Regions from separate parts of the Streptomyces sp. SCSIO ZS0520 genome, predicted to be linked through region 3. Evidence: riboswitches for the same ligand, from Rfam matches in the RefSeq annotation. Region 3 holds a riboswitch; each other region holds the start of a gene.
What was found. A riboswitch is a leader RNA that binds a small molecule or an ion and turns the genes downstream of it on or off. The one in region 3 is predicted to bind thiamine pyrophosphate.

Region 1 (5,718 bases), 4.7 Mb from region 3:
TCGCCCTCGCGCAGCGAGGTGGCCGCCCACTCGCCGCGCGGCACCACCGTCTCGTTGAGCGCGGCGGCCACCCCCGAGGGCGCCGTGGTCAGCGCGGCGACGAGGCCGCCGAGGCTGGTGGCCGGGTCGAGGTCCCGGCGGGCGCCGTTGACGGTGACGCTCAGACGCGGGGGCCCGGCGGGGCGTGCGGGCGCGGGCTCGCCGGGGAGCGCGGCCGGGGTGAGGTCGCCGGTCCGGTCGGTATGTACGGTCGGTTCCGGGTGGTCCGGGTGGTCCGGGTGTGTCGGCTCGGGGTGTGCGGGCTCGTTCATACGGGCTGCTCCGTGAGTGCCGTGCGGAATCGCTGGGGGCTGAACGCGCGTGCCTCCTCCGGCAGTTCACCGGTGACAAGGGCATGCGCCAGGACGTCGCCGGTGACCGGGGTGAGCAGGACGCCGTTGCGGTGGTGGCCGGTGGCGAGCAGGAGCCCCGGCAGTGCGGTGGGGCCGAGCAGCGGGGCGTTGTCCGGGGAGGCGGGGCGCAGTCCCGCGCGGGTCTCGGTGAGCGGCAGTTCGGTCAGCCCGGGCACCAACTCATGGGCGTCCCGCAGCAGTTCGTACACCCCGCCCGCGGTGACCGTGGTGTCCCAGCCCTGCTCCTCGCTGGTGGCGCCCACCACCAGCTCGCCGCTCTCGCGCGGGACCAGATAGACCTGGCTGCCGCGGACCACGGCGCGCACCGTCCGGCTGAGGAAGGGCGCGCGCGCCCGGGGCACCGTCAGCCGCAGCACCTGGCCCTTGACCGGGCGCACCGGCGGGCGCACCTCCTCGGGCACGCCGTCCAGGCGGCCGCTGCGGCTGCCCGCGGCGAGCACCACCCGGTCCGCGGCGAGCGCGGTGCCGTCGTCGAGGACGAGTCCGGTGGCCCGCTCGCGGACGACGGTCAGCCGCCGCGCCCCCTGCCGGTGGAAGGCCACCCCGGCGTCCCCGCAGGCCCGCAGCAGGGCGGCGGCCAGGCGGCGCGGGTCGACCTGGTGGTCCCCGTCGACGCGCAGCCCGCCGCGCACCCCGGGCGCCAGCATCGGCTCCAGGCGGCGGCACTCGCGGCCGCTGAGCCACTGCGAGGACAGGCCCGACTGCTCCTGGAGGGCGTGCAGTTCGCGCAGATGGGCCCGGTCGTCGGCGTCCAGGGCGACGGCCAGGGTGCCCGAGGCGCGGTAGCCGAGATCCTGCCCGGTGGCCTCGGTCAGCTCCCGCGCGAAGTCGGGATAGCGGGCCGCGGAGGCGAGGTTGAGGCCGAGCAGGGTCTGCTCGCCGTAGTGGAGTTCGGTGACCGCCGCCAGCATTCCGGCCGCCACCTGGGCCGCCCCGCCGCCCGGTTCGGGGTCGGCCACCGCGACCCGCAGTCCGCGCTGGGCGGCCCGCCAGGCCGTGACCAGGCCGATGATCCCGCCGCCGATCACCAGGACGTCCGCCGCGGGACCGCCCGCCGGTGCTCGCACCATCGCTCAGCTCCTCCCTTCGCCGGCATGACCCGGATCAGGTTCCTACGGTCGGAGGCCGCTCAGCCTCCCTCTCAGCCCGCTGCGACGGGCTCCCGCGAGTGCTCTACGTTGGTCAGCCTAACGCGGAGCCCTCCGGGTCCGGACACGCGCCCGGACCGGCTCCGGCCCGTCTGCGCAAGGGAGCCGCCGATGACCCGCTCGCTCGACCACGTCCGCTTCGCCCCGCTCGCCGACCAGGCCCCGGGCCAGGTGGGTACGGGCACCCGCTTCACGTACCACGAGCAGGACGGGCGGATCTGGGCCGAGTACGAGGGCGGCGACATCGTGCACGGGCGGCTCGTCGGCACCCGGGCGGGCGACCGCCTCGACTTCCGCTATGTGCAGCTCACCCGGGACGGGGAAACGGCGAGCGGGCACTGCGTCTCGCGCCTGAGCGAACTGCCCGACGGGCGGCTGCGCCTGACCGAGAGCTGGGAGTGGGAGTCGCGGCAGGGCGCCGGGACCAGCGTGGTGGAGGAGCTCGCGGGGGAGGGCGGCGTGGCGCCGGTCACGCGATGATCGTTCCTCTTACCGGCCCTGTGCCGGGTGTCTAGAGTGAGCGGATGACCGAGCAGACACGGCCTGAGCAGCCGGGGCGGGACCAGGGACAGCCGGAGCGGGTCGTCATCGCCGGGGCCGGGATGGCCGGGGTGCAGACCGCCGTCGCCCTGCGCGAACAGGGCTGGCCCGGCCGCGTCACCCTGCTCGGCGCCGAACCGCACCAGCCCTACGACCGGCCGCCGCTGTCCAAGGCGATCCTGCTCGGCAAGGCGGAGGGCTCCGCCTTCGAGGTCGACTTCGAGGCGCTCGGCATCGAGCTGCTGCTCGGCTGCGAGGTCACCGCCCTGCGGCCCGAAGTACGCACCCTGGACACCGAGTCGGGCCCGCTCGTCTACGACCGCCTGGTGCTCGCCACCGGCGCCGAGCCGGTCAGCCTGCCCGGCACCTCCGGCATCGCGGGCGTCCACCTGCTGCGCACCCTCGACGACGCGGAGCGCCTGCGCCCGGTACTGGAGCGGCAGCACCGGATCGTGGTCGTCGGCGCGGGCTGGATCGGCGCCGAGTTCGCCACCGCCGCCCGGGAGGCGGGCTGCGAGGTGACCGTCGTCGAGGCGGCCGAGGTCCCGCTCGCGGGCGCGCTGCCGCGCGAGGTGGCCGCCCCGATGGCCGCCTGGTACGCGGACGCCGGTGCCGAACTGCGCACCTCGGCGCGGGTCGCCGCCGTCGAGGAGGGCGCGGTGCGCCTCCAGGACGGTACCCGGCTCACCGCGGACGCCGTGGTCGTCGGGATCGGCGCCCGGCCCGCCACCCGCTGGCTGCGCGACAGCGGCATCGCCCTCGGCGAGGACGGCGCGGTCCTCGCCGACGAGCACCTGCGCACCTCCGCGCCCGGCGTCTGGGCGGTCGGCGACTGCGCCTCCTTCCCCTCCCGCCGCTACGGCCGCCGGATGCTGGTCCACCACTGGGACAACGCCCTGCAGGGCCCGCGCACCCTCGCCGCCAACCTCCTCGGCGAGGAACCGGCCGCCTACGACCCGGTGCCCTACTTCTGGTCCGAGCAGTTCGGCCGGTTCGTGCAGTACGCGGGGGACCACGGCGCCGCGGACACCCTGGTCTGGCGGGGCGAGCCGGACGGCGCCGCCTGGTCGGTGTGCTGGCTCCAGGCCGACCGGCTGGTGGCGGTGCTCGCCGTCGGCCGCCCGCGCGATGTCGCCCAGGGCCGCAAGATGATCGAGGCGGGCGCCACCGTCGACCCCGAGCGCCTCGCGGACCCGGCGGCACCGCTCAGGTCCGCCCTGCTCTGAACCCCGGCGCGCGGTGGCCGGGAGCGGGTGCTCCGCACGGCCCGGGACCCCGGTCACCGGTCGCGGCGACGTGCCGGGGCGCGGCCGTCCGAGCCCCCGGCCGAGCTGCGGGAAGCCGCCCCCGCGACCTGCCGCGGGGCGGCCCGGCTTCCGACTGTCGGTCCCGGATGGCACGCTTGTCCTCGTGACTGAGATTGACGCGAAGATCGATGCTCTCGTCCCCGCCTGGCTCACCCTCCCCGACATCGCCGAGCAGCTCGGCGTCGAGGTGACACGCGTACGGCAGCTGGTCAAGGAGGGCCAGCTGATCGCCGTACGCCGTGGTGAGAACCGGGCACTGCACGTCCCGGCCGCCTTCATCGACGGCGACAGGGTCGTCAAGGGCCTCACCGGCACCCTGACGCTGCTGCGGGACGACGGCTTCACCGACGAGGAGATGCTGGAGTGGCTCTTCACCCCTGACGACACCCTGCCGGGAACCCCGGCGCAGGCCCTGAGCGAGAATCGGGGCACCGAGGTGAAGCGCCGGGCACAGGCGCTCGCCGTCTGACCTGACACCACCACCGGTGTCCGGGCCCGGCTTCCGGGTCCGGACACCGCAGCCCGGGGGGACACCGCTCCATGCCGAGGACCACGCCGCGCGAACAGCTCGCGGCGGCCCGCCTGTACCTGTGCGTGGACGCCCGCACCCGGCAGGGCGATCTCCCCGAGTTCCTGGACGCCGTCCTCGCGGGCGGCGTCGACATCGTGCAGCTGCGGCAGAAGGGCCTGGAGGCCGCCGAGGAGCTGGACCACCTCGCCGTCTTCGCCGAGGCCTGCCGCCGGCACGGCAGGCTGCTCGCGGTGAACGACCGCGCCGATGTGGCGCACGCCGCCGGAGCCGACGTCCTCCATCTCGGCCAGGGCGATCTGCCGGTCCCGGCCGCCCGCGCGATCCTCGGCGAGCGGCCCCTCATCGGCCGCTCCACCCACGCCGGGCCCGAAGCCGCCGCGGCGGCCTCCCAGCCCGGCGCCGACTACTTCTGCACCGGGCCCTGCTGGCCCACCCCGACCAAGCCCGGACGGCACGCCCCCGGCCTCGACCTGGTCCGGTACGCGGCGGGCCTGGGCACCGCCCGCCCCTGGTTCGCGATCGGCGGGATCGACCTCGGCACGCTGGACCAGGTGCTCGACGCGGGGGCCCGCCGGGTCGTCGTGGTCCGCGCGCTCACCGAGGCGTCGGACCCGGGCGCCGCGGCGGCGGAGTTCGCCCGGCGGCTGCGCGAGGTCTGAGGGCGGCGCCGCCCACCTCGGAGACCGTCCCCGCCCGCCCCGCGAACGGGCGCGGCGGGGGGACCGCACCGTGACCCCCGTGTCCGGTACGTGGACAGCGATGCGCCGAAACCGGTCGAATCCGGGCCCTCTGGTTGGGGGAGCACCGTTCGCTGACTAACCTTCGGGTATGGCCCTCGGCACTGCTTCCACCAGGACTGATCGCGCGCGGACGGTGCGCGAGATGCTCGCCGCGCAGGCGACCACGTACTCCTTCGAATTCCACGCGCCCAAGACCGAGAAGGGCGAGCGGAACCTGTGGAACGCGCTGCGCAGGGTCGAGGCGGTGGCCCCGAGCTTCGTCTCGGTGACCTACGGCGCGGGCGGCTCCACCCGGGACGGCACGGTGAAGGCGACCGAGCAGATCGTCGCCGACACCACCCTGACGCCCATCGCCCACCTCACCGCCGTCGACCACTCCGTGGCCCAGCTGCGCAACATCATCGGGCAGTACGCCGACGCCGGGATCCGCAACATGCTCGCGGTGCGCGGCGACCCGCCGGGCGATCCGACGGCCGAGTGGGTCGCGCACCCCGAGGGGCTGACCTACGCCGCCGAACTGGTCGAACTGATCAAGGAGTCCGGGGACTTCTGCGTCGGCGTCGCCGCCTTCCCGGAGATGCACCCGCGCTCCACCCGCGAGGAGAGCGACATACGCCACTTCGTGGACAAGTGCCGGGCGGGCGCGGACTACGCGATCACGCAGATGTTCTTCCGGCCGGAGTCCTATCTGCGGCTGCGCGACCAGGTCGCCGCGGCGGCCTGCGACACCCCGATCATCCCCGAGGTCATGCCGGTGACCAGCGTGCGCATGCTGGAGCGGCTGCCCCAGCTGAGCAACGCCTCGATCCCCGCCGAGCTGAAAGAGCGCATCCTCGCCGCCAAGGACGACCCGGCGGCTGTACGCTCCATTGGCATCGACTTCGCGACGGAGTTCTGCGCGAGGCTGCTCGCCGAGGGTGTGCCCGGGCTGCACTTCATCACGCTGAACAACTCCACCGCGACGCTCGAGATCTACGAGAATCTTGGTCTGCATCACACACCGGCCTAGGCCGGCCGTATCCGTCAGGGCCGCGGCCG
Region 2 (5,718 bases), 2.4 Mb from region 3:
GGCCTGAGCCCCTCGGGGCGGTACGAGGGGGAGCGCCTGCCCGGTGCGGCGGGGCGGCCCGGCGCCGGAGCGGAACGGGCCCTCAGGGATGCCCGGCGGATCGGGGCCCGGCACCCCTAGGGGGCGGTTCAGGGAGAGGCAAGGGGCCGGGGAGCCCCGCGGCCGTCCGGCGCGTCCTAGCATCGGAGACACGAAAATGATCCGAGGTGCGCGCGGGAGCGGCCTCGAGAAGGGCGAGGGCCATGGCTGAGCGAGGATTCTTCACGGGACTGCCGTGGTGGGTGAAGTGGGTCGCGGTGCCGCTCATCGCGCTCCTCGTCTTCGGCGGCCTGATCGGCGGGGTGCTGTCCTTCCTGTTCGGACTGCTGTTCAAGGTGCTGCTGTTCGTGGCCCTGGTCAGCGCGCTGATCTACGTGGTGCGCAAGGTCTCCCGCTCGGGTTCGCGCGGCGGCGGCTGGTAGCGGGTTCCGGCCAGTCGGGCCTGGCGGAAGGGGAGTTGGGGAACCCGCGGGCGCGGGGCGCGGGCAGGGGACCGAGGCAGAGCCGGGGCGGAGCGCACCCGGGACCGGATCCGGGGGCCTGGCGGTGACCCATATCAGGCATTCCCTCGGCAGGGGGAAGTTTCGCCGCAGGGGATCGCGGGCCGCCGACCGGACGTTAAAGTCCAAGACCCCATGAGGGCGGAGCCCCTGGTCGGCCGAGCCCCTCCCGTGTTCCCCCCTCCGGCACGGCCGGAGCCCCCACGCGCTTCGGGAGTGACCTTTGACAAGGACCGACTCCAGCCCCGCCGGGACCCCGCTCGCCCAGCCCACCGCCCGTACCCTTCCGGCGCCCGCGGCCCAGCCCGGCGCCCCCACCCTCATCGGCTCCGTCCAGCGGGCCATGCGGCTGCTCGAAACCGCCGCCCGGCACACCGGCGGGGCCCCGGCCAAGCAGCTCGCCCGGGAGGCGGGCCTCGCCCTGCCCACCGCGTACCACCTGCTGCGGACCCTGGTGCACGAGGGCTATCTCCGGCGCGAGCAGGGCGTGTTCGTGCTCGGCTCGGCCGCCGAGCGGCTCAGCAGCGGGGCCGCGGAGCAGAATCGTCGCGCCAGGATCGGCAAGACGCTCGACGACTGCTGCGAACTCCTCGGCGTACCGCTGTACTTCGCGGTCTACCGGCAGGGCGAGATCGAGGTGGTCTCGGTCGCGGAGCGGCCCGGGCACCGGGCGGTCGAGGAGTGGGCCGACTTCCGGGCGACCGCGCACGCCCACGCGATCGGGCAGTGCCTGCTCTCGCAGCTGGATCCGGAGGCCCGCCGGGACCACCTGGACCGCTATCCCGTCCAGGCCCTCACCCCGTACACGGTCCGTGACGAGCGGACGCTGCTCGCGCGACTCGAAAGAGTGCCGCGCATGCAGCCGGTGACGGAACGTCAAGAATATGCGGTGGGGACGGTTTGCGCCGCGATCCCCATCACGGCCGGGGCGACGGCGGCCGCGGTCGCCCTCTCCCTCCCCGCTCACCAGGCACGACGCCTGGCCGCGGTCTCCTTCCGGCTGCAGACGGAGATCGGCCGCGTGGTGGGCTCGCTCTCCTTCTCTATCAGCATCTGAAAACTCACTCCTTGTGATTCGTTGGATACGTAGAGCAAGATTCTCTTCAGTCGGACAGAGTGGGGACATCGGCCGAGCCGGAGTTCCGCGCCGGTCCGGCGATCGCACACGACGGCACACGAGGCGACGGGGTAGGCATGCGCGAGTCGGTACAGGCAGAGGTCATGATGAGCTTCCTCGTCTCGGAGGAGCTCTCCTTCCGCATCCCGGTGGAGCTGCGGTACGAGACCGCCGACCCCTATGCCGTACGGCTGACCTTCCACTTGCCCGGTGACGCCCCCGTCACCTGGGCCTTCGGCAGGGAACTGCTGATCGACGGAGTGGGCGGCCCGTGCGGCGACGGGGACGTGCGGATCGCACCCGCGGATCCCGAGCTGCTCAACGAGGTCCTGATCAAGCTTCAGGTCGGCAGCGACCAGGCGGTGTTCCGGGCGGGCGTCGCCCCCCTGGTCGCCTTCCTGGACCGTACGGACAAGCTGGTGCCGCTCGGTCAGGAGCGGGCGCTCGCCGACTTCGAGTCCCACCTCGACGAGGCGCTGGACCGCATCCTCACCGAGGAGCAGAGCGCGGGCTGAGCCGGGCCCGCCCCGCTCACCGCCCTGCCGTAACGCTTTTGCTCCTGCGCCGCCCGGGCGCCCCGGGCGGCCGCCTCAGCGCTTGCGGCGCCGTCCGCGCCCCCCGAGTACCGCCGCGCGCCCCGGGGCGCTGCTGCCGCCGGGTGCCGCGCCGCCCGCCGCGGGGGAGCCCTGACCGCCGGGACGGTCGGCCGAGACCACCAGGGCGGCCAGCGCCGTGGTCACCGGCACCGAGGCGACCAGCCCGATCGAGCCGATGAGGGTGCGCACGATCTCCTCGGCGACCAGCTCGCTGGTGGCCACCGTGCCCACGCTCGACTGCGCGATCGAGAAGAGCAGCAGCAGCGGCAGCGCGGCACCGGCGTAGGCGAGGACGAGGGTGTTGACCACGGAGGCGATGTGGTCGCGGCCGATCCGGATGCCCGCGCGGTACAGCTTCCGGCGGCCCATCGCCGGGTCCGCCTGGTGCAGTTCCCAGACCGCCGAGGTCTGGGTGACGGTGACATCGTCGAGGACGCCGAGCGAGCCGATGATGACCCCCGCGAGCAGCAGGCCGCTCATGTCGAGGTCCGGGTAGAGGCCGTGGATCAGGCCGGTGTTGTCGTCGGTGTTGCCGGTCAGCGAGGCCCAGCCGATGAACAGCGAGCCGAGCAGCCCGATCAGCAGCAGCGAGACCAGGGTGCCGAGCACCGCCACCGAGGTCCGCGCGGTCAGCCCGTGGCACAGATAGAGCGCCACCAGCATGATCGCGCTCGCCCCGACCACCGCCACCAGCAGGGGATTCGAGCCCTGCAGGATCGCCGGGAGGATGAACAGGGTGAGCACCGCGAAGCTGACCGCGAGCGCGATCAGCGCCATCACCCCGCGCAGCCGGCCCACCACGACCACCGCGAGCGCGAAGAGCGCCGCGAGCACCCACATCGGCGGCTCGCGGTCGACATCCGTGACGGAGTACTGGAGTTCACGGGGCGCGTCCGGGGCGTAGGCGACGACGACCTTCTGCCCCTCGTGCAACTGCCGCGGCGAGTCCGGCTGCACGATCTCGGTGAAGGTGCGCCCGCTGTCCTTGCCGCTGGTGACCTGCACGGTCGCCTTGCCGCAACGGCCCTTCGCCTGCTGCTGGGCCGAGGTGCCCTCGGCGGTGGAGGTGTCGCCGTTCGGGGTGTCCGCGGAGGGGTTCACCGAGGAGCAGTCGACCTTCTCCAGGCGGGTGACCTCGGCGGACTGCGTCTGCCGGTCGAAGCCGACGCCGGTGCGCTTGTGGTCGGGGGCGCTCCCCGGCCACAGCACGAGCAGGCCGACGGCGACCGCGGCGGTGAAGGGGATCAGCACCGCGGCGATCACCCGGCGCAGATGGCGGGAGACCGGGGCGGCGGGCCCGTGCCCGTGGCTGTGGCCGTGCGCGTGCGGGGGGCCGCCGTGGCCGCCCGGGCCGTCCGCGCCCGCGCCGTCGTCGGGCCCGCCGCCACCCCGTCCGGGCGGCGGTCCGGAGGGCGGATTCGGGGGCTGCTGCGTCGTCGTCACCCGCCGATCATCGCAAGAAGCCGGGGGCGCACTGTTCAGCACGCCCGCGGGGGCGTTAGCGTGGGGGCACTTTGCACAACGCGGGAGCTCGGAGCACCGGGCTGAGAGGGCGCTGAACCTCCGTACCCGGCAGGCACGTCGGACACGTGCCGGAAGCCGGAGGGGACTTGGCTGCGTCGACCGCCGAACCTGTTACCGGGTAATGCCGGCGTAGGGAGTAGGTCTGATGACCGTTCAGGATGCACACACGCCTGCCCAGGACACCGAGGGCGGCAAGGCCGCGGGCTGGCACAAGGCGTACGTCGAGGGCTCCCGCCCCGGTCTGCGCGTACCGGTCCGTCAGGTGCACCTCACCAACGGATCCGCCGTCACGCTGTACGACACCTCCGGCCCGTACACCGACCCCGCCGCGGAGACCGATGTGCGCCGCGGGCTGCCGCCGCTGCGGGCGGCGTGGATCGCCGAGCGCGGGGACACCGAGGAGTACCGGGGCCGCCCGGTGCGCCCCGAGGACGACGGGCTCAAGCCGCATGCCGCGGGCCTGCGCAACCTCGACGCCCTCTTCCCGGGCGGCAGCCGGAGCCCGCGCCGCAGCCGCACCGGCGCTGCGGTGACCCAGCTCGCGTACGCGCGGCGCGGGGAGATCACCCCGGAGATGGAGTACATCGCCCTGCGGGAGAACGTCGCACCGGAGGTGGTGCGGGCCGAACTCGCCGCCGGGCGGGCGGTGTTGCCCGCCAACATCAACCACCCCGAGAGCGAGCCGATGATCATCGGCAAGCGGTTCCTGGTGAAGGTCAACGCCAACATCGGCAATTCGGCGGTCACTTCCTCCATCGAGGAGGAGGTCGAGAAGATGACCTGGGCGACCCGCTGGGGCGCCGACACGGTCATGGACCTGTCCACCGGCCGCAATATCCACACCACCCGCGAGTGGGTGCTGCGCAACTCCCCCGTGCCGATCGGCACGGTGCCGCTCTACCAGGCGCTGGAGAAGGTCGACGGCCGCGCCGAGGAGCTGACCTGGGAGATCTACAAGGACACCGTCCTCGAACAGGCCGAGCAGGGCGTGGACTACATGACGGTCCACGCGGGCGTACGCCTGGCCCACGTCCCGCTCACCGCCAACCGCAAGACCGGCATCGTCTCCCGCGGCGGCTCGATCATGGCCGCCTGGTGCCTGGCGCACCACCAGGAGAGCTTCCTCTACACGCACTTCGAGGAGCTCTGCGAGATCCTCGCCGCCTACGACGTCACGTACTCGCTCGGCGACGGGCTGCGCCCCGGCTCCATCGCGGACGCCAACGACGAGGCGCAGTTCGCCGAGCTGCACACCCTCGGCGAGCTGAACCGCATCGCCCGGCGGCACGAGGTGCAGACCATGATCGAGGGCCCGGGCCATGTCCCGATGCACAAGATCAAGGAGAACATCGACCTCCAGCAGGAGATCTGCGAGGAGGCCCCCTTCTACACCCTCGGCCCGCTGACCACCGACGTCGCCCCGGCCTACGACCACATCACCTCCGGCATCGGCGCCGCGATGATCGGCTGGTGGGGCACGGCCATGCTCTGCTACGTCACCCCCAAGGAACACCTGGGCCTGCCCAACCGGGACGACGTGAAGACCGGCGTCATCACCTACAAGATCGCCGCCCACGCCGCGGACCTCGCCAAGGGCCACCCCGGAGCCCAGGAGTGGGACGACGCCCTGTCCGACGCGCGGTTCGAGTTCCGCTGGGAGGACCAGTTCAACCTGGCCCTCGACCCGGACACGGCCCGCGAGTTCCACGACGAGACCCTGCCCGCCGAGCCCGCGAAGACGGCGCACTTCTGCTCGATGTGCGGGCCGAAGTTCTGCTCGATGAAGATCTCCCAGGACATCCGGCGCGAGCACGGCAGCAGCGCGAGCGAGATCAAGGCCGGGATGGAGCAGAAGGCGAGGGAGTTCGCCGAGACGGGGAACCGGGTGTACCTGCCGCTCGCCGACTGAGTGCCGCCGCGGGCCGGTGCCGTCCGCCCCGCC
Region 3 (5,718 bases):
TTCCTCGCCACCTTCGTCTCGCTGATGCTCGCCGCCGACGACGGCCCGCGCCGGGTGCTGACCTTCCTGGTGCTCACCGTCGTCAGCGACACCGGGGCGTACGCGGTCGGCTGGCGCTTCGGCCGCACGAAGCTCGCGCCGCGCATCAGCCCCGGAAAGACCCGGGAGGGGCTGGCCGGGGCGGTGCTGTTCGCGATGGTGGCGGGCGCGCTGTGCATGCAGTTCCTGATCAGCGACGGCGCCTGGTGGCAGGGCCTGCTGCTGGGCCTGGCCGTGGCGGTCAGCGCGACCGTCGGCGACCTCGGCGAGTCCATGATCAAACGCGACCTCGGCATCAAGGACATGGGCACCCTGCTGCCCGGCCACGGCGGCATCATGGACCGCCTGGACTCCCTGCTGCCGACCGCGCCCGTGGTGTGGCTCCTGATGGTGCTCTTCGTCGGCTCGGGCTGACCGTCCGGGTCCCGGCGAAGTCCCCGCGGCGCCCCGCGCGTACGCCCGGCTGGTCCGCCGTCCGCGGGGCGGCGGACCCGTCCGGATGATCTGCCACACTGGTGAGGTTATGCCTGCACCCGGAGAACTCACATTCGTCGCCCCGCGCGGAGCCAAGAAGCCGCCGCGGCACCTCGCCGACCTCACGCCCGCCGAGCGGAAGGAGGCGGTCGCCGGGATCGGCGAGAAGCCGTTCCGGGCCAAGCAGCTCTCGCAGCACTACTTCGCGCGGTACGCGCACGACCCGGCGCAGTGGACCGACATCCCCGCCGCGGCGCGCGGCAGGCTCCAGGAGGCGCTGCTCCCGGAGCTGATGAACGTGGTGCGGCACATCTCCTGCGACGACGACACCACCCGCAAGACCCTGTGGCGGCTCTTCGACGGCACCCTCGTCGAGTCGGTGCTGATGCGCTACCCGGACCGGGTCACCATGTGCATCTCCTCGCAGGCCGGCTGCGGCATGAACTGCCCGTTCTGCGCGACCGGTCAGGCGGGCCTGGACCGGAACCTGTCCACCGCGGAGATCGTGCACCAGATCGTCGACGGGATGCGGGCGCTGCGGGACGGGGAGATCCCCGGCGGGCCCGCGCGGCTGTCCAACATCGTCTTCATGGGCATGGGCGAGCCGCTCGCCAACTACAAGCGCGTCATCGGGGCCATCCGCCGCCTCACCGACCCCGAGCCGGACGGCCTCGGGCTCTCCCAGCGCGGCATCACCGTGTCCACCGTGGGCCTGGTGCCCGCGATGCACCGCTTCGCCGACGAGGGCCTCAAGTGCCGCCTCGCGCTCTCCCTGCACGCCCCCGACGACGAGCTGCGCGACACCCTGGTGCCCGTCAACACCCGCTGGAAGGTCCGCGAAGTCCTCGACGCCGCCTGGGAGTACGCGGCCAAGTCGGGGCGGCGGGTCTCCGTCGAGTACGCGCTGATCCGCGACATCAACGACCAGGCCTGGCGCGGCGACCTGCTCGGCAGGCTCCTCAAGGGCAAGCGGGTGCACGTCAACCTGATCCCGCTCAACCCGACGCCGGGCTCCAAGTGGACCGCCTCCCGCCCCGAGGACGAGCGGGCCTTCGTCGACGCCATCGCGGCGCACGGCGTCCCGGTGACCGTGCGGGACACCCGCGGCCAGGAGATCGACGGGGCCTGCGGGCAGCTCGCCGCCGCCGAGCGCTGAGGGCGCCCGGGGGCGGTTGTCCACAGGCGCCGACGGTCCGAAAAGCGACGGCGGTACCCTGGGCGGCGTACCACGCACCAGCACCACTTCGAGACACGCATTCCGCAGTACACCGTCCGACATACCCACACCGGCACACACCGTGCCGGCCCACATATTCCGACAGGGGAGCGCCACAGCGCTGAGAGTGCGGCACGGACCGGGCGACCGGGCCGATGGCCGCAGACCCTCTGAACCTCGCCCGGGTCATTCCGGGTAGGGAGTTCGGACACTTCTCCAGCTGTTGCGCCCTGCCCGCGGCCACCCGCCGCGGGCAGGGCCGCGTCTCTTCCTGGTCAGCCCAGGAGGAATCCAGTGAGCACCACCAAGAACTGCCTGGCCGCCGTCCTCGCCGCGGGGCTCGGCCTCGGCACGCTGACCGCCTGCGGGGACTCCGGGGACTCCGGCGGCGACTCCGGGAACGTCACCCTGGTCACCCACAGCTCCTTCGCGGTCTCCAAGGACGTCCTGAAGGAGTTCGAGCGCACGTCCGGCTACAAGGTGCGCGTCCTCAAGGACGGCGACGCCGGGCGCGCCGTCAACAAGGCCCTGCTCACCAAGGACAACCCGCAGGGCGACGTCTTCTTCGGCGTCGACAACACCCTGCTGTCCCGCGCCCTGGACGGCGGTCTCTTCCAGCCGTACAAGAGCCCCGCGCTGTCCTCGCTGGACGCGGACACCCGGCTCGACCCGAAGCACCGGGTCACGCCCGTCGACACCGGCGACATCTGCGTCAACTACGACAAGAAGTTCTTCAGCGAGAAGAAGCTGGCGCCGCCGAAGAGCTTCGCCGACCTCGCGAAGCCCGCGTACAAGGACCTGCTCGTCACCGAGAACGCGGGCAGTTCCTCGCCCGGGCTCGGCTTCCTGCTCGCCAGTGCCGCCGAGTACGGGGACCAGGGCTGGCAGGGCTACTGGAAGAAGCTGAAGGCCAACGGGATCAAGGTCGTCGACGGCTGGGACCAGGCCTACAACGAGGAGTTCTCCGGCTCCGCGGGCGGCCGCAAGGCGGGCGGCGAGCGTCCGCTGGTCGTCTCGTACGCCTCCTCGCCGCCCGCCGAGGTGGTCTTCGCCGACCCGCGGCCGAAGACCGCGCCCACCGGGGTCGCCACCGGGACCTGCTTCCGGCAGATCGAGTTCGCCGGACTGCTCGCGGGCGCCCGCAACACCGAGGGCGGCAAGGCGCTCGTCGACTTCTTCGCCTCCAAGGCCTTCCAGGAGGACATGCCGCTGAACATGTTCGTCAACCCGGTGCGGGCGGGCGCGAAGGTCCCGGCCGTCTTCACCGAGCACGGCACCGCGGTGGAGGACCCGCACACCCTGGCCCCCGGGAAGATCGCCGAGAAGCGCGACGACTGGGTCACGTCGTGGACCTCGCTCGTGCTGAAGTGAGCACACCGACGTGACGCACACCGATGTGACGCGTACCGAGGCGACCGGCGCGACGGCCCCGCCCCGGGTGCCGCGCCGGCCGCAGCGGCGCCGGAGCGCGGCGCGGCTCGGTCTGATGGCCGTGCCCGCCGTGTTCTTCGCGCTGTTCTTCGCCTACCCGGTCGCCGCGATCGTCGGGCGCGGCCTGAGGGACGGCGGCCACTGGCAGTTCGGGCGCCTGACGCAGGTGCTCGGCGACGCCGGGATCCGGCAGGTGCTGTGGTTCACCACCTGGCAGGCGCTCGCCTCCACCGCGCTCACCCTGCTGATCGCGCTGCCCGGCGCCTATGTGCTCGCCCGGCTCGACTTCCCCGGCAAGAGCCTGCTGCGGGCCCTGGTCACCGTGCCGTTCGTGCTGCCCACCGTCGTCGCGGGCACCGCCTTCCTGGCCCTCCTCGGCCGCGGCGGACTCCTCGACGACCTGTGGGGGGTGCGCCTGGACACCACCGTCTGGGCCATCCTGCTCGCCCATGTCTTCTTCAACTACGCGGTCGTGGTCCGCACCGTCGGCGGGCTCTGGTCCCAGCTCGACCCCCGGCAGGAGGAGGCCGCGCGGATGCTCGGCGCCTCCCGGGCCGCCGCCTGGCGCACCGTCACCCTGCCCGCGCTCGGCCCGGCCGTCGCCGCCTCGGCGCTGATGGTCTTCCTGTTCACCTTCACCTCCTTCGGCGTCGTCACCATCCTCGGCGGCCCCGCGTACGCCACCCTCGAAGTGGAGATCTACCGGCAGACCGCGGACGTCTTCGACCTGCCGACCGCGGCCGTGCTGACCCTGGTGCAGCTCACCGCGGTCGCGCTGATCCTCGCCGTGCACGCCTGGACCGTGCGCCGCAGGGAGAGCACGCTGCGCCTGCTCGCGCCCGAGTCCACGGCGCGCGCGCCGCGCGGGGCCGGGCAGTGGGCGCTGCTCGCCGGGGTGCTGCTCAGCGTCCTGCTGCTGCTCCTGCTGCCGCTGGCGGTGCTCGTCCAGCGCTCCTTCGACACCGCTGCCGGATACGGACTCGGCTACTACCGGGCGCTGACCTCCGCGGACAGCAATGTCTTCCTGGTCCCGCCGATCGACGCCGTCGGCAACTCGCTGACGTACGCGCTGGCCGCCACCGGCATCGCCCTGGTCGTCGGCACCCTGGCCGCCGCCGCGCTCACCCGCCCGGGAGGCGCCGGCCGCCTGGTCCGCGGCTTCGACGCCCTGCTGATGCTGCCGCTCGGGGTCTCCGCGGTCACCGTCGGCTTCGGCTTCCTCATCAGCCTCGACGAGCCCCCGCTCGACCTGAGGGCCTCCTGGATCCTGGTGCCGCTCGCCCAGGCCCTGGTCGGGGTGCCCTTCGTGGTGCGCACCATGCTGCCGGTGCTGCGCGCCCTGGACACCCGGCTGCGGGAGGCCGCCGCGGTGCTCGGCGCCTCACCGCTGCGGGTGTGGCGGGAGGTCGACCTGCCGCTGGTCCGGCGGGCCCTGCTGGTCGCCGCCGGGTTCGCCTTCGCCGTCTCGCTGGGCGAGTTCGGCGCCACCGTCTTCATCGCCCGGCCCGACAACCCGACCCTGCCGGTCGCCGTCGCCCGCCTCCTCGGCCGCGCCGGAGAGCTCAACTACGGGCAGGCGATGGCCCTTTCGGTGATCCTGATGGCGGTGTGCACGCTGTCCCTGCTGCTCCTCGAACGCCTCAGGCCCCGCACCGGCGGCGCGGCCAGGGGCCCGGCCGCACCCACCGGAGAGATGTGACCATGCTCCAACTCGACCGCGCCACCGTGCACTTCGGCCACCGCCCGGCCCTCGACGAGGTCAGCCTCGACGTCGCCGCGCACGAGAGCGTCTGCGTGCTCGGGCCCAGCGGCAGCGGCAAGTCCACCCTGCTGCGCGCCGTCGCCGGGCTCCAGGAACTCGACGCCGGACGCGTCCTGCTCGGCGGGAAGGACCAGCGCGGCGTCCCCGCCCACCGCCGCGGGGTGGGCCTGATGTTCCAGGACCACCAGCTCTTCCCGCAGCGCGACGTCGGCGGCAACATCGCCTTCGGGCTGCGGATGCACGGCGCCGGACGGGACCGGCAGCGCTCCCGCGTCGCCGAGCTGCTCGACCTGGTCGGCCTCGCGGACGCCGCCCCGCGGCCCGTCGGCGAGCTCTCCGGCGGGGAGCAGCAGCGCGTCGCCCTCGCCCGCGCCCTCGCCCCGAACCCCCGGCTGCTCATGCTGGACGAACCCCTAGGCCAGCTCGACCGCTCCCTGCGTGAACGCCTCGTACTCGAACTGCGCGAACTCTTCCAGGAGTTGGGCACCACCGTGCTCGCCGTCACCCACGACCAGCAGGAGGCCTTCACCCTCGCCGACCGGGTGGTGGTGATGCGCGAGGGCCGCCTCGCCCAGAGCGGCACCCCGATGGAGGTCTGGCAGCACCCCGCCGATGCCTTCGTCGCCCGCTTCCTCGGCTTCCACAACCTCACCGCGGCGACGGTACGGGGCGAGGCGGCCGAGACCGCCTGGGGCGGCATCGCTGTCCCCGCGGGCTCCCGGCAGGGGCCCGCGACCGTGCTCGTACGGCCCACCGGGGTGCGGCTGACGGACTCCGGCGCGGGCCTCACCTGCCG

Region 1: linked by a shared signal. The riboswitch ahead of thiO (glycine oxidase ThiO) and the one ahead of MID12_RS05910 (thiamine ABC transporter substrate binding subunit) in region 3 are both predicted to bind thiamine pyrophosphate.
Region 2: linked by a shared signal. The riboswitch ahead of thiC (phosphomethylpyrimidine synthase ThiC) and the one ahead of MID12_RS05910 (thiamine ABC transporter substrate binding subunit) in region 3 are both predicted to bind thiamine pyrophosphate.

The regions. Positions count from the first base shown of each region.
Region 1 is NZ_CP092644.1:6,399,729-6,405,446, forward strand. Features, by position in the region: gene thiS (sulfur carrier protein ThiS) at 1-164, opposite strand, end outside; gene thiO (glycine oxidase ThiO) at 308-1,483, opposite strand; TPP riboswitch at 1,478-1,589, opposite strand; gene MID12_RS25850 (hypothetical protein) at 1,673-2,041, shown strand; gene MID12_RS25855 (NAD(P)/FAD-dependent oxidoreductase) at 2,086-3,327, shown strand; gene MID12_RS25860 (Rv2175c family DNA-binding protein) at 3,512-3,877, shown strand; gene thiE (thiamine phosphate synthase) at 3,949-4,599, shown strand; gene metF (methylenetetrahydrofolate reductase [NAD(P)H]) at 4,769-5,689, shown strand.
Region 2 is NZ_CP092644.1:4,135,693-4,141,410, forward strand. Features, by position in the region: gene MID12_RS16050 (cupin domain-containing protein) at 1-7, shown strand, start outside; gene MID12_RS16055 (DUF5326 family protein) at 243-461, shown strand; gene MID12_RS16060 (IclR family transcriptional regulator C-terminal domain-containing protein) at 883-1,596, shown strand; gene MID12_RS16065 (SsgA family sporulation/cell division regulator) at 1,734-2,171, shown strand; gene MID12_RS16070 (YibE/F family protein) at 2,247-3,695, opposite strand; TPP riboswitch at 3,766-3,929, shown strand; gene thiC (phosphomethylpyrimidine synthase ThiC) at 3,922-5,685, shown strand.
Region 3 is NZ_CP092644.1:1,749,132-1,754,849, reverse strand. Features, by position in the region: gene MID12_RS05920 (phosphatidate cytidylyltransferase) at 1-453, shown strand, start outside; gene rlmN (23S rRNA (adenine(2503)-C(2))-methyltransferase RlmN) at 563-1,669, shown strand; TPP riboswitch at 1,824-1,949, shown strand; gene MID12_RS05910 (thiamine ABC transporter substrate binding subunit) at 2,024-3,100, shown strand; gene MID12_RS05905 (ABC transporter permease) at 3,216-4,859, shown strand; gene MID12_RS05900 (ABC transporter ATP-binding protein) at 4,862-5,718, shown strand, end outside.